4 regions of the Parabacteroides sp. AF39-10AC genome follow, and region 4 is predicted to be linked to each of the others. Evidence: riboswitches for the same ligand, from Rfam matches in the RefSeq annotation. Region 4 holds a riboswitch; each other region holds the start of a gene.
What was found. Region 4 has a riboswitch for cobalamin ahead of DW033_RS09135 (TonB-dependent receptor). Riboswitches for the same ligand answer to the same signal wherever they lie in the genome.
Positions count from the first base shown of each region.

Region 1: it holds a riboswitch for cobalamin, as region 4 does, so the genes downstream of both, DW033_RS18480 (TonB-dependent siderophore receptor) here and DW033_RS09135 (TonB-dependent receptor) in region 4, are expected to answer to the same signal.
Region 2: it holds a riboswitch for cobalamin, as region 4 does, so the genes downstream of both, DW033_RS10925 (porin family protein) here and DW033_RS09135 (TonB-dependent receptor) in region 4, are expected to answer to the same signal.
Region 3: it holds a riboswitch for cobalamin, as region 4 does, so the genes downstream of both, DW033_RS02485 (sirohydrochlorin cobaltochelatase) here and DW033_RS09135 (TonB-dependent receptor) in region 4, are expected to answer to the same signal.

Region 1 is NZ_QTLP01000024.1:9,348-14,656, forward strand. It holds gene DW033_RS18475 (putative transporter) at 1-1,373, shown strand, start outside; cobalamin riboswitch at 1,483-1,688, shown strand; gene DW033_RS18480 (TonB-dependent siderophore receptor) at 1,726-3,729, shown strand; gene DW033_RS18485 (DUF5074 domain-containing protein) at 3,750-5,114, shown strand; gene DW033_RS18490 (ABC transporter substrate-binding protein) at 5,114-5,309, shown strand, end outside.
Region 2 is NZ_QTLP01000010.1:76,183-81,491, forward strand. It holds gene scpA (methylmalonyl-CoA mutase) at 1-1,231, shown strand, start outside; gene coaW (type II pantothenate kinase) at 1,361-2,215, shown strand; cobalamin riboswitch at 2,235-2,438, shown strand; gene DW033_RS10925 (porin family protein) at 2,730-3,338, shown strand; gene priA (primosomal protein N') at 3,426-5,309, shown strand, end outside.
Region 3 is NZ_QTLP01000002.1:138,175-143,483, reverse strand. It holds gene aspT (aspartate-alanine antiporter) at 1-1,667, opposite strand, end outside; cobalamin riboswitch at 1,754-1,951, shown strand; gene DW033_RS02485 (sirohydrochlorin cobaltochelatase) at 2,079-2,996, shown strand; gene DW033_RS02480 (TonB-dependent siderophore receptor) at 3,143-5,309, shown strand, end outside.
Region 4 is NZ_QTLP01000008.1:4,084-9,392, forward strand. It holds gene DW033_RS09130 (sirohydrochlorin cobaltochelatase) at 1-379, opposite strand, end outside; gene DW033_RS09135 (TonB-dependent receptor) at 413-2,596, opposite strand; cobalamin riboswitch at 2,645-2,846, opposite strand; gene DW033_RS09140 (anaerobic ribonucleoside triphosphate reductase) at 3,109-5,309, shown strand, end outside.

The DNA of each region.
Region 1 (5,309 bases), on a different contig from region 4:
GTATTGTTTTTCTAGGGGTGATTACTGCCTTGATTATACATTATATTACAGGCATTCCTATACCGACAATGGTAGGTATCTTATCCGGAGCAGTGACGAATACACCGGGATTGGGCGCTGCTCAACAGGCTTATTCAGATATGACGGGGATCTCGGATGAAACGATCGCTTTAGGATATGCGGTTGCCTATCCGTTAGGTGTGATCGGCATTATCTTGTCGATGATTTTTATCCGTTATGTTTTCCGTATCTCTTTTGCGAAGGAGACGGAACAATTGGAAGAAGAGACGGATACGGAATCGGGAGGAGAGGCTGTACCTATCTCTTTGGTGGTGAAGAATCCGGCGATTTTTGGTCGTAGCGTAAGTGAGCTATCTAAATTGTTGGAACACCGTGAATTTGTTATTTCCCGTATTTTACGTAACGATACGAATCGGATAGAGATCGTGGCGGGGAACACGGTATTGAATGGGGATGATAAGATTTTTGTTATTACCGCAGAGCATGACGTGGAGGCGATAAAGACTTTTATCGGTCAAGAAATACAGATGGATCGTAAGCAATGGATTCCGGCGGAAAGCCAGTTTATCAGCCGGCGTATTTTGGTTACCCGGTCTGAAATCAACGGTAAGCAATTAGGGGCTTTGCAGTTACGCCGTTTACATGGAATTAACGTGACTCGGATCAATCGTGCGGGGCTGGAGTTGGTAGCTACTCCTAATCTGGTCTTGCAAATAGGCGACCGGGTGACAGTGGTCGGTAGTGAATTGGCGGTGGAGAAAGTTGCCGAGACGCTGGGTAATTCAATGAAACGCTTGAATGAACCTAATTTGGTGACTATTTTTGTTGGTATAGTTTTGGGTATTATCGTGGGAAGTCTTCCTATTAGTTTTCCGGGTATTCCTCAACCGGTGAAATTAGGATTAGCGGGAGGTCCGTTGATCGTTGCGATATTGATAAGCCGGTTCGGTTATCGTTATAAATTGGTTACTTATACCACGCAAAGTTCTAATTTACTATTGAGGGAATTAGGAATCACGTTGTTTCTCGCCTGCGTGGGATTGAGTGCGGGTGAAGGTTTTGTCGATACGATAGTCAATAAGGGTGGTGTAGCTTGGATCGGTTATGGTTTTATAATAACGTTATTGCCTCTACTGATTATCGGTTGTGTGGGAAGGTATTTTTATAAACTGAATTATTTTACGTTGATGGGATTGATTGCGGGAAGTACGACCGATCCTCCTGCGTTAGCCTATTCCAATATGGCGGCAGGAAATGATGCGCCGGCGGTTGGATATGCGACGGTTTATCCATTGACCATGTTTTTGCGTGTGTTGACCGCACAGTTAATGATATTATTCTTTTATACATAGAATAAATATTTTGTTGTTAGTAATGTTTAGAAAAGTGTAAACTCCCTAGCCTTCCGCCGAAGTGATTCGCCGGGGGGCTTTTTTGTTGCTAATCAAAAAGTAAACATGTATCTTTGCGGCCAATCAAGGTGTAGATGTTATCGATTCCGATAATAATCAGTAAAAGGGAATCCGGTGCGAGTCCGGAGCTGTACCCGTAGCTGTAAGTCCTTGGAGCCCCGGCAAATCTTGTTGCCACTGCCTATCGGATAGGCGGGAAGGTAGCCGACAGAGGGTGGACGAGCCAGAAAACCTGCCATGATTTTGTTATGCGACGTTTCGGGTGAAGACGTTGGTAAATCTAAATGTTGCTATGCGAGATTTATATCTTATAAGATGCCTATGCGTTTTTAGCGCATGGTTATTCTCTTTGGGTGTCGCTTACGGTCAACAGATCGATACGACGGCCTATCACGAGCTTTCCGGGGTGGAAGTGGTGGAGAAGGTACGTCCGTCGGTCACCCGTGAAGGTACGCCTTTGCAAATTATGGACCGGGCGGGAATCGATCGCTTGGGAGTACAAGACCTATCCGAGGCCGTGAAACGCTTCTCGGGAGTTACGGTACAGGATTATGGGGGGATCGGAGGATTGAAAACGGTCTCGGTACGTAGCTTGGGGGCGAAGCATACCGCCGTCAGTTACGATGGGGTGACGATTACGGACGCGCAAAGCGGGCAAGTCGATATCAGCCGTTTCTCGTTGGATAATGTGGAGATGGTTTCCTTGTCAATCGGGCAGTCGGATGACATTTTCCAAACGGCAAGGGTGTATGCTTCGGCAGGCGCCTTGAATATACAAACCGGAAAGCCCACGTTTAAAGACAAATCGTTTCATACTTATCTTAAGGTTAAGGGAGGTTCCTTCGGGCTTTTTAATCCTGTGCTGCATTATGATCAAAAATTAGGAAAGCGTTGGAGCGCATCCTTACATGGTGATTTCGTGCGTGCGGATGGACAATATCCCTATACATTAATTAATGGGGAATTGGAAACGAGAGAGAAGCGAAGAAATAGCGATATCCATTCTTTCCATTTGGAAGGTAATCTATTCGGCGATTTTGGAAGGGGAGGCGAACTTTCCTTTAAGGCGTACTATTTTGATTCGGAGCGGGGGCTTCCCGGTTCTGTTAATTTATATAACAAGAACACTTCTGAACGATTATGGGATAATAACTTTTTCGTGCAATCGGGGTATAAGAATGTTCTTAATGAGAAATTTACGCTACGGGCCATGGCTAAGTATAATTATGCTTTTACTCGTTATTTAGATATAAATGATAAATATGCTGCGGGCGAACAAGTCGATTTGAATACACAGAATGAGTATTATGGCTCTGTAGGTTTGCTGTATACTCCTATAAAGTATGTATCGGCGACGTTGACTACGGATTTAACTCGCTCTATGCTGGACAATAATTTTGTGAACGGCCCTAATCCAAAGCGAATGGCCTCTCAATCAGTACTAGCGGTGCAATATAAGAACAGTCGATTCACGGCTACCGCTAGTTTATTGGGAACATATATCACTGATAAAGTGGAGCAAGGGGAAAAACCGGATGATAAGAGGCGTTTATCCCCGGCTGTAAGTTTGTCTTGGCGGCCATTCTCGGAAAGTACTTTGCGGATACGTGCCTCTTACAAAGATATATTCCGGGTTCCTACATTTACGGACTTGTATTACCTCCGTATGGGAAATACAAATTTGAAACCGGAAGAAACTTCCCAATATAATGTAGGGGTAACATGGAGTTCTTCCTGTGGGGATTGGCTGCGGCATTTCAGTATTTCGGCGGATGGATATTATAATACGGTGAAAGATAAGATCGTGGCTTTACCTACCATGTATGTTTGGAAGATGATGAATATGGGCGAAGTGGATATTAAAGGGGTAGATGTAAATTTATCTACACAATTCCGATTGCCCTTACGAATGAGCTTGCTTTTGGCTTCCACTTATTCTTTTCAATACGCGGTTGATGTGACAGATCCGGAAGCTAAGAATTATAAGGATCAGATTCCTTATACACCTCGTCATTCTGGCACGGTTTCCGTAACCTTGGAAAATCCATGGGTAAATGTCTCTTATATACTGACTGCGGTTGGTGATCGTTATGCATTGCCGCAAAATATAGATCGGAACAGGATTGATTCTTATATAGAACAGAGTATTTCTATAAATCGAGATTTTCGTTTTCGATATTTCGGTTTGCGTTTGCAAGGTGAATTGTTAAATCTTGCGAACGTGAATTATGATGTTATTCAGTATTATCCCATGCCGGGCCGTTCTTGGCGTTTAAGTATTTGTTTATCCTATTAGTAAACTATAAAAGTAAAGTAATGAAAAAGAAGAATTTAGTTTGTGTCTCTGCCTTGTGTGCATTGATGTCTTTCTCGTTTGTCAGCTGTGATGATGACAATGAGCCTTCACTGAACATACCAAATGTATCTGTAACTAATGTCAGTTTTACGGATGAGAATCCGGAAGCTTTAAAAGTTAGCGGAACCTTAAATTGGACAGCTCCGTCTTCTGTTGACAATGTAACAAAGTACGTGATTTATGGTTCCTCTGATGGAACCGCTAAAGATATGAAAATTGCGGAGGTAGAAGTTGGAACACATTCATATGCTATTACGGATGTCGTAAATATAGGCTATTTATTAGTTATAGCCGCAAATGCGGAAGGTGAGTCTTCTGTTTATGCTTCCGTAAGAGTTATTGATTTTGTGAAGGATAGTTCTTTCATGGCTTTATATTTCTTGAATTCGGGCAATATGGGAAATAACAACTCTTCTTTATATATGTACGACATAGAAAAGGATGAGGTTGTCCCCGATTATTTCTTGGCTCAAAATGGCAGGGGGCTGGGAGATACGGCACAGGATATGATCGTGTATGGCGATAAGATGTATATCGCGGTATATGGAGAGTCTACGATAGAAGTGACAGATCTGAAGGCAAAATCCATTAAGCAAGTCAAGACAGAGGGGCAGCCCCGTTATATGGTATCAGAGGGTGGAAAAGTCTATATTAGCTATTATAATGGATATGTCGCTCGTTTGGATACCGCATCCTTGGAGGTTGAGGCGAAAGTAAAGGTCGGACGGAATCCGGAACAATTGGCGGTATCTTCTAATAAATTGTTTGTCTCAAACTCCGGAGGTATGGATTACAGTACCGAGGTTGGGTATGATAAAACGGTATCAGTGGTTGATCTGTCTACTTTTACAGAGATAAAGAAGTTGGATGTAGTATTGAATCCCACACGGATACAGGCGGATGAGCAAGGAAATGTATATGTGGTTTCTATGGGTAACTATGCGGATATACCCAATACGGTACAAAAGATAAATACGGAGACTTATGAGGTTACTTCCCTTACGAATTGTCCAAACGCAACGGAGATGGCCTATGAGGATGGCAAGCTATTTCTGTTCTATGCGCAATGGGGAATGTCTAGCCCTGCATTTTTAACATTTGATACAAAGAGCCAATCTGCGGGAACGAGCTTTATTACAGATGGAACCTCAATACAATCCCCTTATTCAATCAGTGCCGTGGGTGGAAATGTCTATGTCGCAGAGTCTGATTATAAGAATAATGGCGATATCTATTGTTTCGGAGGTGACGGTAAATTGTTCAAGAAGTTTGAGGCCGGTTTAAATCCCATGAAAGTAGTCCTCGCTCAAAAAGATAATATCTAATGCGATTACTGATTCTCTTAGGGTTCGCTTTCTGGATGGTGGCATGTACGCCATCCGGAAAGCAAACTTCTTCCAAGGAAGCTCTTTCCTCTGATAGTATTCAATATGCCCAAGGTTTCACGGTTCAGCGCTTTGATACCTATATAATGGTGGAAGTTCGTGATCCGTGGGATAGCACCCGTCTGCTTCAACGCT
Region 2 (5,309 bases), on a different contig from region 4:
CGTGAAGAGCTTCGGCGCTAAGAACCCGAAATCATTGGCATTGCGTACACATAGCCAGACTTCCGGTTGGTCATTGACCGAGCAAGATCCGTTCAATAACGTAGGACGTACTTGTATCGAGGCTATGGCCGCTACATTAGGACATACACAATCTTTGCATACGAACGCATTGGATGAGGCGATCGCTTTGCCGACCGACTTCTCTGCTCGTATCGCTCGTAATACACAGATTTACATTCAGGAAGAGACTAAGATCTGTAAGGAGATCGACCCGTGGGCTGGTTCTTACTATGTAGAGTCTTTGACGAATGAGTTGGTACATAAAGGTTGGGCATTGATCCAAGAGATCGAGAGCATGGGTGGTATGGCGAAAGCCATCGAGACAGGTCTTCCTAAGATGCGTATCGAGGAAGCTGCCGCTCGTACACAGGCTCGTATCGACTCTGGTGTTCAGACCATCGTTGGTGTTAACAAATATCGTTTGCCGAAGGAAGATCCGATCGATATCCTAGAGATCGATAATACAGCCGTACGTAACGAGCAGATCGCCGCTTTGAAGGAGTTGCGTGCTAACCGTGACGAAGCCGCTGTTCAAAAAGCTTTGGCTGATATCACGGAGTGCGTGAAGACGAAGAAGGGCAACTTATTAGAGTTGGCTGTTAAGGCTGCCGGCTTGCGTGCGTCATTGGGAGAGATCTCCGATGCTTGCGAGGTGGTTGTAGGTCGTTATAAAGCAATCATTAGAACTATTTCAGGCGTGTATTCATCAGAAACTAAGAAAGACGCAGACTTCCAGAAAGCTTGCGAGCTTTGCGAGCAATTCGCTAAGAAAGAAGGCCGTCAGCCTCGTATCATGATCGCTAAGATGGGTCAGGACGGACACGACCGTGGCGCTAAGGTTGTCGCTACTGGTTATGCGGACTGTGGTTTCGACGTAGATATGGGACCGTTGTTCCAGACTCCGGCCGAGGCTGCCCGTCAAGCTGTGGAGAACGACGTTCACGTAATGGGCGTTTCTTCTTTGGCCGCTGGTCATAAGACGTTGGTTCCGCAGGTTATCGAGGAGTTGAAGAAACTAGGTCGCGAGGACATCATCGTTATTGCTGGAGGTGTAATCCCGGCTCAAGACTATGATTTCTTGTATAAGGCTGGCGTTGCCGCTATCTTTGGCCCGGGTACTTCCGTATCGAAGGCAGCTTGCCAGATCCTTGAGATCTTGTTAGGCGAATAAATAGAGTTTAGGCCTTACGGTTTTTAAATAAAGAGAGGCTGGACAATTGATTTTGTCCGGCCTTTTTTAGTATTGTATGCGGGTTTATGTACTTTTGTAGCGATTATTCAATTAAAAAGGGAAAGAATCATGGGAATCGTTATAGGTATAGATGTGGGAGGTAGCACGACCAAGATCGTCGGCGTGGAGGATAAGAAGATCAAGAACCCGATGTTCGTGAAAGCTACCGATCCGGTAACCTCTTTATTCGGGGCCTTCGGTAAATATATTTATGATAATAACATCTCGCTCTCGAATATAGAGAAAGTGATCTTGACAGGTGTAGGTAGTGCTTATATCGATCAACCTTTATATGGCTTACCAACTGCGAAGACGGATGAGTTCCTTGCGAATGGGCTAGGGGCGCAATATAATACGGGACTGGACAGTCTATTGGTGGTCAGCATGGGAACGGGTACCTCCTTTGTCAAGGTACAAGGCTCCACGATCGAGCATATCGGGGGATTGGGTATCGGTGGCGGAACCATCCTCGGCTTGTCTAAGCTATTATTGAAAACGCATGACTTTCACCAAATAGCGTCTTTGGCCGAGCACGGTTCCTTGAATGATATCGACTTGCATATCCGGGATATTACGCCGCATCCGTTACCCGGCCTGCCGCTGGACGTGACAGCCTCTATTTTCGGAAAAGTGGACGCGAACGCTAAGGTTGAGGATATCGCTCTCGGTATCGTTCATATGGTCTTGCAGACCATCGGGCAAGGAGCTGTTTTCGCCTCGTTAAATGGCGATATCAAGAATATCGTATTGATCGGTAACCTAACTCGCTTGCCACAATGCCCGGATATTTTCCCCCGTCTGGAGGAGATGTGCGATGTCCATTTCAAGATACCGGAGTATGCCGAGTATCGCACGGCTATCGGGGCGGCTTTATGCTATATCAGGAACCGGGAATATAAGGATATTTTTTGTGGAAAGTGTTAGGCTACATCAAAACTTTATGTATCTTTGCTACATGCTTTGTTCCCTTTCGGCAATCGCCGGATAGGGATTAAAAGGGAATCGGGTGAGAATCCCGGACAGTCCCGCTGCTGTAAGCTTCATAAACGGGTTGAGCAATACTGTTGCCACTGTTCATTCAAGTGAATGGGAAGGCGCTTAAGACCGGAAGTAAGTCAGAAGACCTGCAAGGCGTGTATATTTTCGACGGCTTCGAGGAAAGGCCGGAAGAGAACGCAAGAACCGTATCCGGTTTTTACTATTCTTTATCCAAGGTTTTCTTATCAAGTCGTCTCATGGTTTCGGATAATTATTTTGCCATAATAATTAGGGAAAGAAGCATGAATCTGACCGACGGGATGAGCTCCGTGTGTAAGATGCATGCTTTCTTTGCGTTTAAAGGACTGGGGTATTCCGTGAACACTCTATAGAGAATATTTGTTTATTATTAGAAAAGTGCGTTTATTTGCAACGAGTAATTAACAAAAGAAGTATGAATATGAAGAAAATTGTGGGACTTGTTATGGTTGCCTTGCTAGCGTTGATGGCGCTTCCGGCGAACGCTCAGCTTAAATTCGGTATCAAGGGAGGTGTGAATATATCGTCTGTTCATTTCAACTCGGACGTGTTGAAAGCGGATAACGTAACCGGCTTCCAAGTGGGTCCGATGATCGAGACGACCTTACCGTTGGTGGGTGTCGGGATCGATGCGGCAGTGTTGTATTCGCAAAAGGGTTTGGAAACGACCTCGGCTGGCGGGGTGAAGACTTCGATGAAGACGGATTATATCGATGTTCCGGTCAACTTGAAATGGAAATTCGGCTTACCGATCGTCAAGGCGTATCTGGCAGCCGGTCCGTATATCGGTTTCCGTGTAGGCGGTGATAAGTTTTGGGATATCCCGGGTTCCGTAGCGGATCAGGTGAAGGCGAAGAATTTCAGCGCAGGTCTTAACTTCGGTGCCGGCGTGGAACTGATCAGCCACTTGCAGGTGGGTTTCAATTATGGTCTGGGACTGACTGATAACTATAGTATTGAGAAGGTGAACCTCTCCGACGGTGCCGGAAAGAACCGTGGATGGTCTATCACGGCAGCGATCTTGTTCTAAATAGGTGAAAATAAAATGAGAGAGGCTGGGCTTTAGAAGTCCGGCCTTTTTTGTTATTTTTGGGCTCGTAATGAAACACCTGTTTGAATGAAATACGCGGACGTCATACTTCCCCTTCCTTTGGAGAATAGCTATACCTATCGGATACCCGAAGATCTGGAGAGAGCCGTGACTCCCGGTTGCCGGGTGATCGTGCATTTCGGGAAGAAACGATATTATACGGCTATCGTCATGGAGGTACACGACCGGGAACCGGTATCCGATTTTGAGACGAAGGAGATCTACGCTTTGCTGGATGCCACGCCGGTGCTCCGCCGTCCGCAACTCCGTTTCTGGAAATGGATATCTTCTTATTATATATGTAAGCTGGGCGACGTGTATAAGGCGGCCTTGCCTTCCGGCTTAAAGTTGGAAAGCGAGACGGCGGTTACTTATAATGAGGATTTCGAGGCCACCGCCCCCTTGCGCCCGAACGAGCAAGCGGTACTGGATGCTTTTAGCGGGGTTTTGAAATTGACGATCTCGGAGTTGGAGAAGAAGACCGGTCTTCGAAATGTTGTCCCGATCGTCTCTTCCTTGATGGTGAAAGGGGCGGTCGAGGTGAGCGAGGAGCTAAAGCGAGGATTCGTTCCCAAGACACAGGCGTTTATCCGTTTGGCCGAGGCTTACCGGGATGAGACGAAATTACAGGCGGTGTTCGAGGATTTGAAACGAGCGAAGAAGCAAGAGCTTCTGCTGGTCAGCTTCTTGGATTTAAGCCATACCTTGAATCCCGCTTTATCGAAGGAGCTTTCCAAGAAAGAGCTATTGGAACGCAGTGGTTATACCTCTGCGGTATTGGAGGGGCTGCTGAAACGGGGTATCTTGGAGAGTTACGAGAAAGAGGTGGGTCGTTTGCAAGTATCTGTCTGCCGCTTGCAAGAGCCGAATCCGCTCAGTCCGGCGCAAGAGAAAGCCTATGGAGAGATCCATGAGGCTTTCAAGACGAAAGAGGTCTGCTTGCTTCATGGCGTGACTTCCAGTGGTAAGACCGAGATATACGTCCGTTTGATCCATGAGGTCTTGCGGCTGGGGCGGCAGGTTTTATATATGTTGCCGGAGATCGCTATCACGACCCAGATCACGGAACGGCTGGCGAAATTATTCGGGGATAAGCTATTGGTCTACCACTCTAAGTTCTCGGATAACGAGCGGGTGGAAGTTTGGAATAAGCTATTGCATAACGACGAGCCTATGCTGGTATTGGGGGTCCGTTCGTCCCTCTTCCTTCCGTTTAAGGACTTGGGCTTGATTATCGTGGACGAGGAGCATGAGAATACGTATAAGCAGCAGGACCCGGCACCCCGTTACCATGCCCGTAACGCTGCCATCGTCTTGGCGGGTATGCACGGCGGTAAGACCTTATTGGGTTCCGCCACTCCCTCCATCGATTCTTATTTCAACGCTACGGCGGGGAAATACGGTCTGGTTGAGTTATCTACCCGCTACGGTGATTGCTTGATGCCGGAGATTATTACGGTGGACGTGAAGGAGCTAAAGCGCAAGAAGATCATGAAAGATACCCTTTTCTCCCCTCTGTTGGTGGAGAAGGTGCGGGAGGCCCTATCCCGGGGCGAGCAGGCGATCCTATTCCAGAACCGCCGGGGATTCGCCCCGATGATCGAGTGCCGAGGGTGCGGGTGGGTGCCTCGTTGCGTGAATTGCGACGTTAGCCTTACCTACCACAAGGCGCATAATCAGCTGGTTTGCCATTATTGCGGTTATACCTACCGCTTGCCGCAGGTATGTCCCGAGTGTAAGGGGACGGAGTTCAAGATGCAAGGCTTCGGTACGGAGAAGGTAGAGGAGGAGATCGCTGGGCAATTCCCAGCGGCGAAGGTGGAGCGGCTGGATTTCGATACGGCCCGTACCCGCACGGCTTACGAGCGGATCATCTCGGATTTCGAGAAGGGGAAGACACAAATCTTGATT
Region 3 (5,309 bases), on a different contig from region 4:
ATAATTAATAAAGTATTACCTACCGCATAGGTAACGGTATAGCCCAAGGCTGGAGTCTCACTTCCTACGGCATCTTCCACCGCTCCCAACGCTGCGGTTGTCGTACGTGAGCCTGCCGTACAACCTAAAGTGATAGCCGGATGGAACTTAAAAACGTAACGTCCCATCAGAATACCGATGATAAGCGGGATAGATGTCGCTAAAGCGCCGATAATAAATAAACTTATACCGACTTCCTTCAATCCGGTCACGAAACTGGGACCCGCCGTGATACCGACTACGGCGATAAACATATTCAATCCCAAATTATTTAATATCCAGATGGAGGGTTCCGGAATACGCCCGAACGTCGGATGCTTAGAACGAAGCCATCCAAAGATGAGTCCGGCTATCAAAGCACCTCCACTCGTACTTAGGCTGATCGGGACACCCCCGAAATGAATTGCGAGCGAACCTAAAATTCCCCCTAAGAAAATACCGATACCCACGAAAATCAAATCGGTCTGATTGGTTGGGCGATCGGGATATCCCAAAGCCGTAGCCGCTTTATTTACCTCTGATTTCATGCCTACCAATTCCAGCATATCACCGGAATCTATTACCGTAGCGGCCAAGACCGGGATATTGATACCCGCACGCCTTATGGACTTGATGCTAACACCATGCATGAACGATTGATTGCGTAGATAGGAAATCTTTTTCCCCACGTATTCCTTATGGATCACTAGTACGGGTAACGTCTCCGCCGGAAAATCGAGCAATTCAATGTCGTTGACCTCGTCGCCAATCCAATTCTCCTCTCCGATCACGAATTCCCGGCGGCCACTTAGAACAACCTCATTTCCGGTATGTAAAACCAAATCCGGTTTAACATCGGTCACTACATTATTAATACGGACACGCTCCACGAACAAATGCCGTCCCAATTGGTCCAGATATTCCTCCAACTGCTTTACGCTTTTACCCTCCTTGAACCATTCATTACTAATCTTATAGGCCCGGAAAGTTACCGGACGGGCGGCAGGCATAAAGCCCGGTTGCTCGCTCTCGTCGTTATTTCCCATTTTAGCCTCTAGTTCTTTACACGCTTTTTTCACGTAGTCGAGTCCTCCTAAAAGACGTGGCCCGATATCACTCACCAACCATGCGGACCCTGCCGTACCGAAAATATAAGTTACCGCATAGGCCACGGGCATCACGTTGACCATAGCGCTTTTATCCGTATCGCTAATATTCATCTGTCCGATCGTATCTTCGGCAACTCCTAATACCGCCGACATCGTCTGGGAGCCCGCCAATAATCCTGCGGCCTCGCCTGCGTTATATCCCATAAGTTTCGCTAACAAAAAAGGAGCGATCAAACAAAATATACACATGACGGCGGCGAAAAGCATTTGAGGAAGACCTTCCTTTTTCAATCCCCGGAAGAACTGTGGCCCAACGCTATATCCTACAGCGAAGAGGAACATCAAGAAAAAGACGGACTTTAACGGTCCGCTTATATCGATTTTTAATTGCCCGATCAATACACCGACCAATAATACGCTGGTAACCGTTCCCAGCGTGAACTTCTTTATCTTAAACTTGCCAATCCAGAAACCGAGAGCTAAGGTTATGAAAATAGCTAGCTCCGGATAATGTTGAAGTAAATTAGTTATCCATTCCATATCTATTTATTTGATGTTAAACAAAAAAGATGCTATTGGAACAGGGATTATTTGAAAGATGTTGTTACATTTCGGGATTATTTATATAAATTTGCGACCGCTTAGGTGATAGAGTTTGTCTACCGACAACTCTATAAAAGGGAATCCGGTTAGAATCCGGAACAGTGCCCGCTACTGTGAAGCTCTTGAAAAGGAAAGCGTTCTGCTATGCCACTGTCTTAAGAAAGATGGGAAGGTTGCTTTCCGAGCCAGTCAGGAAACCTGCCAAGCGAAGTAATGATTAATTCCTCCCGGGGTCAGGAGTAATTAAGAGGATAGAAATATCACCTATATCTAAAAGATGTTGGAGACGTAATAATACGTTGTCTCCGTGGGATTGATATGTAATCTAATTATTAATATATTCATATGATGAGGAAACACTTACTATCTTTCTTCCTGCTGGTCATCAGCCTAGTTTGTCGTGCGCACGATGGCGAGAATTTTGTAGCATCCGATTTATTCGCCTCTTTACAACCGGGCGATAAGGCCGCTTTATTGATGGTACATTTTGGAACGACCCATGATGATACCCGTGCCTTGACAATCGATGCGATCAATCAAAAAGCGAAAGAAGCTTTCAAGGATGTTGAGTTGCGTGAGGCATGGACTTCTCGCATTGTAATGCGCCGCTTAAAAGCTCGTGGCGTAGAGAAACTGAACCCGATCGAGGCCTTGGAAAAGTTAAAGACTGATGGTTATACACATGTCTTGATCCAATCCACGAATATAATCGAAGGTATCGAGATGGAATCCTTACGTAAGGATGTTGCCACCATGAAATCTTCTTTCAAGGAGATTCGTATCGGTAATCCTTTATTGTATACACCGGAGGATTATGAGGCGGTAATCGTCGCTATCACAAAAAATGGGGCGAAAGAAGGCGCTACTTTATTGGTAGGCCATGGCACTTATACACCGGCGACGGCCCAATATGCCATGTTGGATTATATGTTGAAGGAGAAGGGATTCAAGGATTATTCCGTAGGAACCATCGAGGGCTATCCTTCTTTTGATACGATGGTAGCCCAAGTAAAGGCCAATGGAACGAAAAAAGTCTTGTTGATGCCATTTATGTTTGTCGCCGGAGACCATGCGAAAAACGATATCGCCGGTGATTGGAAAGAGGAATTGGAAAAGAAAGGCTACGAGGTAAGCGTATTTATGGAAGGTCTGGGACAGAATCCGGATATCCAGAAGATCTTCATCGAACATGCCCGTTTCATGGCTAAACATAAGATGATCGATATCGTTGATAAGAAGAAAGCTTATGCGGTAGAGAAGGACTAAAAAAGTTCTCCAAATCTATGTTTTATTCCTTTCGGAAGAAAAAGTAATTCCTTCCGAAAGAAACTAAATTTTCATTCGAAGGAAAATGGAATTTCTTTCGAAAGGGATTTCACATGCATACAATAAACAGTTATAATGCTAAATATATGAAAAGAGTTTTGACAATCTTACCGTTGACAGCCTTATGTATCAGTACGATGCAGGCACAACACAAGAATGAGTACACGAATTTCGCCGATACGACATTCAATATTCAAGAAGTCGTAGCGACCGCCGCACGCAAGCCACGTCCACAAATCACGAAGTTGGACGTACCTATGAAATATCTTCCTATTTCAATTAATAGCATTACGGCGAGTAGTTTGGAGTTGCGAGGTATCCGTAATATCCAAGATGCGGTACGCTTTATGCCGGGCGTACGATTCCAGACATCTTATGGCGCATTTCAACAATTGTCGATCCGTGGTTTCGATCATTCTATCATGATGATAGACGGTATCCGCGATGAACGTTCGGCAATAAACAACTCTTATCCCGTACCCGATCTATCCTGTATCGAGTCTATTGAATTATTAAAGGGACCGGCTTCTGTACTTTACGGACATTCAGCCGTAGGTGGAACCTTGAATATCGTTCGTAAATCCCCGTCAGAGAAACAGAGCGTTAATGCTCGATTGGCCTACGGTAGTTACGAGAATAAAGAGGCGACACTTGGCATGGGCGGTAAATTGGTCGGTCCGGTCAATTATTACGCCAATGTCAACTTTTCCGATCAAGAGGGCTGGCGTGATAATGGCAACCGTCGCTTTTCCGGTTATCTGGCATTGCAAGCTAAAATGACGGAACGTGACATATTAGATGTTCGCGGAGGTTTTAACCGCGACTTCTATGGGACGGAGATCGGTCTTCCCGATTTAATGGCAAATGATGTATATAATGTGCAAACAGGACAGTTATATCTCCATAAAAATGAGATGCTACCGGGACTTGACCGTGAGGCTCGCTACAATAACGAGTCCGACTTTATGAAGAATCACGCATGGAACGTATCGACGCAATACACACATACTTTTTGGAACGGCGCGAAACTAACAGATCGCCTTTCTTACAATAACGACGATATCAACTATTTTGGGACGGAAGCCCTCGACTATCTCGAAAGTGATGATCCGATCTATGATCATTATTATATGAAAAACGGCCAGAAAAAATATATCTGTTTGGACAGTGTATATCTTTCTTTCCCGCTTCGCTTCTCCCATATAGCCAAGACGGTAGCCAATACGCTCGAGCTAAGCGGTAAATTCAGGACGGGTGAGATAAAGCATACGTATATGGGAGGTTACTCTTTCGTCGCCTTGAATCGTACCAGCTATTCGGGCTATAATTTAGGAGATGATGTTCAGGGTCCCGGCCTTTATTCGCATGTATCCGTTTATGATCCGCATAGCATGGGATATATGACCAGTAAATTCTCGAAAGCAACGGTTACGCATCATTATTCCAACAGCCTTTATCTTCAAGATATGGTTGAGTTCAACGAGCAATGGAAGGTATTAGCCGCTCTACGTTACGACTTTTTCCGTTATATGTCCGCCAGCGCTACAACTCCTACCGGACGACGTGAGTATGAGGAACATTCAAGCTTCAATATGATAAAGAATAAGGCGTTGACTTATCGTTTCGGAGCGGTCTATCTGCCCCATCCGAATACATCCATTTATGCTTCTTTCGCTTCTTTCTTCAAACCGATCCGTACGTTCTATCAAGATAATGTCGTTTATGTAGGAGGTGATGGAAATCGTTTCGAGCCTGCTCGCAATGAGGAAGTATTTAAGCCGGAGAAAGGATACCAAGCCGAGGTGGGGCTTAAATATCAATTGAACAATATATTAAGCGCCAATGCCAGCTTGTTCTATATCCGGAAGATGAACAGTACGGCTACGTTGACCAACAACTATCAAGAGGAGGTAAACGGCGAGACTACCACGATGAGCGTAATCGGACAGGTGGGTGTACAAGATTCCAAGGGTTTTGATTTTGATGTCACTCTTTCTCCGGTAAGCACCTTAGCGCTGACGATCGGTTATGGATTGAACGACTCCAAGATCCGGGAGATGAAAGAAATAAAGGATCCGGAATTGATCGAGGCTATCTATGGCAATAACCCGGATGAGACAAAGCAACAATTGAATAGCCAAGAAGGAAACTGGCAGAGCAACGTACCGAACCAGACTTTCTACGCATACGGCAGTTATACCATCCCTCGGGGTGTCTTGAAGAATCTGGAATTTCACTTGAGTAGCAGTTATA
Region 4 (5,309 bases):
CTATAATGATAGTCGGTTGGATTATCACATGGGTAAACCCTTGATCACGCAACTCTACCAAGGCGTCCGCCGGCAACTGAACCCAAACACCTTGCGCCCTCAACCGACTCACTACGCTACGGGCGCTATAAGCCTGCCGGACTTCCACGTCTGGGAAAGCCTCCTTGACACGCTTGTTCATCACATCGAGTACTTGGGTACGAGCTTCCGGGTAAGCACTCCCGAAATGTACCATCAAGATCGCTAACTTATCTCCCTTTTCCATGCTCTCCCGGATATCGGAAGCGTAAAACTCCCGCCCGGGTTTCGCCCATAATGAACAGGCGAGCCCAAGCAGGAGTGAACAAACAAACATGGATCGTAAAAATCCCCTATACATTATTATATTAGTTAATAGTTGACATGTGACAGTTTACTGCTTGAAACGGACCAGAAGGCTGACGTAATAGGTACGGCCCGGGGTCAATGTAGCGTAATTGTAATTAAAGGGACGATCATCTACATAATCAAAAAGGTTCTCGATACCTACTCCCGGTTCCAACAAGAAATCGCCGGCTCTAAACGTATGGCTCGTATTGAGATTCCACAAGGAATATTTCGGTGCGTATCCATAAGAAGTAGAATAACGTTCCCCTTGGATACGTCCGTTAAAATTCACGTTCAGCTTATACTTATTCCAAGTATGAGACCACATAGCCGCTACCGTACCACTATGCTTAACGGTCTTATCCAAAGGTTCATCCTCGTATACGTTCTTTCCATCCATGAAACTATAGCCACCATTCAAGGTAAAGCCCGCTCCCAGATAACTATTGAAGGTCACGTTAATACCTTTGATCTTCGCTTTATCGATATTCGCACGCATCTGTATCTCATCATAGTCCGTACCATGGGCAGTGTTATAAGCATCCCGTTCCGCCGTATCCAACATCTTATAGTTAATCATGCTACGCACGTTATTCATAAAAGCGGATACGGACAAAGAGAAATACCGCATCGTATATTCAGCGCTCAACGTGAAATTGTCGCTCTTCTCCGGGTCCAGATCCGGATTACCGATCGTAAGGCGAGTCGCTCCGGACGCTTTCTTCTCCGATTCCGTATACAGCTCTTTCAATTCAGGTGTACGGAAACCAGCCGCATACGATCCGCGGAAATTAAAACCGCCTACCTTATACAGCAAAGCCACGTTAGGAGTCGCATAACTCTTAAAATTCTCATGGTAAATATAGCGCAAACCCGCGTACGCTTGGAAATGCTCATTGATATTGATCTCGTCTTGAGCATAAAGCGCGGTCGTGTACATACTTTTACCCGCTATGTTATCCGTCTCGCTACTCAGTAACTCTTTAATGAACTCTGTACCAGCCGAAAGCTTATTATATTTGCCCAGACGAAAGATTCCCTTGACATTCAAGTTATGGTAATGAATCCGTTTCGTCATATCACTCTCTCCGCTTTTCTTTCCATCAAAGAAATCCTTATACGTACTATGATTGTCCGACAGATAATCAGCGTTCAAATAAGAGTTCTTATTAATCATGTATTGAGCGCCCGCCCCATAAGTGAACGTCTCTTTTCTCATATCATAGTTGGTCGTATTCACTTTATCCATTGGCATCGGACGATCGCTGGAACGTCCAAAGAAAGTACCACGCACATAAAAAGACAAACGATCCGTAGCGTCGTACGTGAAACGTTGGTTGATCACGTTCCGGTGAAATCCCTCGGAAGCTTGCTTATTGGTAGGAACCAACTCGCCTTTACTCTCCGTATAGGGATTTAATTGCCAACCATCGGCCCGTTGATATTGATAAGAAGTATATGAACCGAACTTCCCTACATTCACGTCCGCATTGACCGACTGCAAGAATTGGTTCTTGCTACCATAACGGCTATTGCTCGTCACGTTCACCTTATTGCGGGAATCATCCGTGATGATATTGATAACGCCGGCGATCGCGTCGCTACCATACAAAGCGGAAGCGGCCCCGTTCAAGATCTCTACCCGCTTTACGTTAGACATATCGATACGGGAATAGGTATCATCGCCGGCCAAACGCTTACCGTTTTCCAAGATAACCACGTATTTCTCTGTCAATCCGTTCATATTCATCGTAGCCCCCTGTCCGTTTTCCATAAATACGATACTCGGATTCAGCTTGGTCATCGCATCTTGGAAATTGGTTACGCTCGCCTCTTTCAAGTCTTTTCCCGTAAGCACTTTCACGGGAATAGGGGAATTACTCATGCGGCGATGCGAACCGGTACCGGTTACCACCACTTGATCGATATTCACATACTTTTCTTTCAGCTTAATAACGACATCTTTTTCCGAGTGATCCGTTTGATACACGCCTTGCTCATAGCCAAGGTAAGTCACACGAATACGATGTCTACCATCGGGAAGGTTCAGCTCAAATTTTCCGCTGGCATCCGTGGTTGTACCATTCAAGGATTCCGACACGCGGATATTCGCACCCGGAATTGGTTCATTACTTTCATCCACGACCTTACCCTGTAAACGTACCTGCGCAAATGATACGTTTATCGCACAACTTACAGCTAAAGCCGCGCACAAACACTTTCTTTTCATAAACGATTTGTTATTATGTATATTTCCGCTTTCCTGACCCCGAGAAAAACAGCAATAAAAACGCTTGGCAGGTTTCCTGACTTACCTCGTAGAAAACGACCTTCCCGTCTTTTACAGACAGTGGTATGAGAAATGTTTTCTACTTTACAAAAGCTTACAGTAGCGGGCACTGCTCCGGATTCACACCGGATTCCCTCTTTATGACGAAACCGGATGGTTTTACGTCATCACCAAAACGGGGGCAAAAGTATGAATTATTTTATATAAACAAAAATATATCCCGGCTTATGTTCTTTAAAAGCTTTACAAAGAGAAGCTTATAACACACCACATCGCCAAAAAGGAAAACAAAAGCAATCATACAAGATGGAAAGTTTTCCAAAACTTTTTACAACACACTACAAATTAACACCTTAACATAATTTAATCAGCAAAAAGTTTTCCAAAAAGAAAATCATATAGAGTAATAAGATACCTTTGCACGCATAATCAATCACAAATTAATCGACATCATGATACAGACAGTTGTTAAACGGGACGGGCGTATCGTTGGCTTCAACGAGGAGAAGATAGTAACCGCTATCCGTAAAGCCATGTTGCATACAGACAAGGGAGAAGATATGCAACTGATTCGCCAGATCACAGACCATATCTCATTCAAGGGAGAACCTCAAATGACCGTAGAGGCGATTCAAGATGCCGTGGAACTGGAATTGATGGCCAGTAGCCGGAAGGACGTAGCGCAGAAATATATCGCTTACCGAAATCAGCGAAGCGTAGCCCGCAAGGCGAAAACACGGGATATGTTCTTGGAGATTATCAATATCAAATCCAACGACATCACCCGTGAGAACGCGAATATGAACGCCGATACACCCGCCGGCATGATGATGAAATTCTCCAGCGAGACCACCAAGCCGTTTGTCGATGACTATTTATTGAGCGAAGAGGTCAAGGAAGCCGTATCTAACAACTACCTCCATATTCATGATAAAGATTATTATCCGACTAAAAGCTTGACCTGCGTACAACACCCGTTGGATCGCATCCTGAAATACGGGTTCTCCGCCGGTCATGGCGAATCACGTCCGGCTAAACGAATCGAAACCGCAAGCATCCTTGGCTGTATCTCTCTAGAGACCGCCCAAAACGAGATGCATGGCGGACAGGCGATACCGGCGTTCGATTTCTACCTAGCTCCTTACGTACGTAATAGCTTTATCGAGGAAGTAAAGACCTTAGAGGATTTATACGGACAGGATTTCTCCCACTTATATAATAAGCCTATCGACGATTACCAGACACAGACCTTGGATGGATTAAGCGGTGATAGACGCGTCATACAACATGCCATCAACCGCACGGTAAGCCGTGTACACCAATCGATGGAGGCTTTTATCCATAATATGAACACGATCCATTCCCGTGGAGGCAACCAAGTGGTATTCAGCTCCATCAATTATGGAACCGACACCTCGGCGGAAGGTCGTTGTATCATCCGGGAGTTATTAAAAAGCACTTACAGAGGCGTAGGTAACGGCGAGACCGCTATCTTCCCGATCCAGATATGGAAAAAGAAACGAGGCGTAAGCTATCTGCCGGAAGACCGTAACTACGATCTTTACCAATTGGCCTGCAAGGTCACCGCCCGTCGTTTCTTCCCGAACTTCTTGAATCTCGACGCGACCTTCAACCAAAGCGAGGATTGGAAAGCGGACGATCCTCAGCGCTATATCCACGAGGTAGCGACCATGGGATGCCGTACCCGTGTATTCGAGAATCGTTTCGGACCAAAGACTTCTATCGGACGAGGTAATCTATCTTTCTCGACGATCAATATCGTACGATTGGCTATCGAGTGCATGCAGGTGGAGAACAAGGAGGAACGTATCGCCCTGTTTTTCGCCAAACTGGATCATATGTTGGAACTTACGGCTCGTCAGTTGCATGAGCGTATGGAGTTCCAGAAAACCGCTTACGCAAAGCAATTCCCGTTGTTGATGTCTTCCTTGTGGTTAGGCTCGGAAAAATTGAAGCCTAACGATTCGATAGCCTCCGTTATCAACCAAGGCACCTTGGGTATCGGCTTTATCGGACTGGCCGAATGCTTGGTAGCCCTTACCGGGAAGCATCATGGCGAAGATGAGGATTCGCAGGCCTTAGGCATAAGGATCGTTACGTATATCCGGGATCGCGCCAACCAATTCTCTGAGCAATACCAACACAATTATAGCGTACTGGCAACTCCGGCTGAAGGCTTGTCCGGCAAGTTCACGGGAAAAGATCGTAAGAAGTTCGGATCGCTTCCGGGTATCACGGATCGGGATTATTATACGAACTCTAATCACGTCCCGGTATATTATAAGTGCAGTGCCCGTCATAAAGCCGAAGTGGAAGCTCCTTATCATGATTTGACTCGTGGCGGCCATATCTTTTACGTAGAGATGGATGGCGACGCTACCCATAACCCCGAAGCGATCATGCGTGTCGTGGATATGATGGATAAATACAATATCGGATACGGTTCCGTAAACCATAATCGTAACCGTTGTCTGGATTGTGGCTACGAGAACTCCACCCCGAATCTGGAAGCCTGCCCGAAATGCGGCAGCAAACACTTGGACAAACTTCAACGCATCACCGGTTACTTGGTAGGAACCACCGACCGTTGGAACAACGCCAAGCTATCCGAGCTGAACGACCGCATCACCCA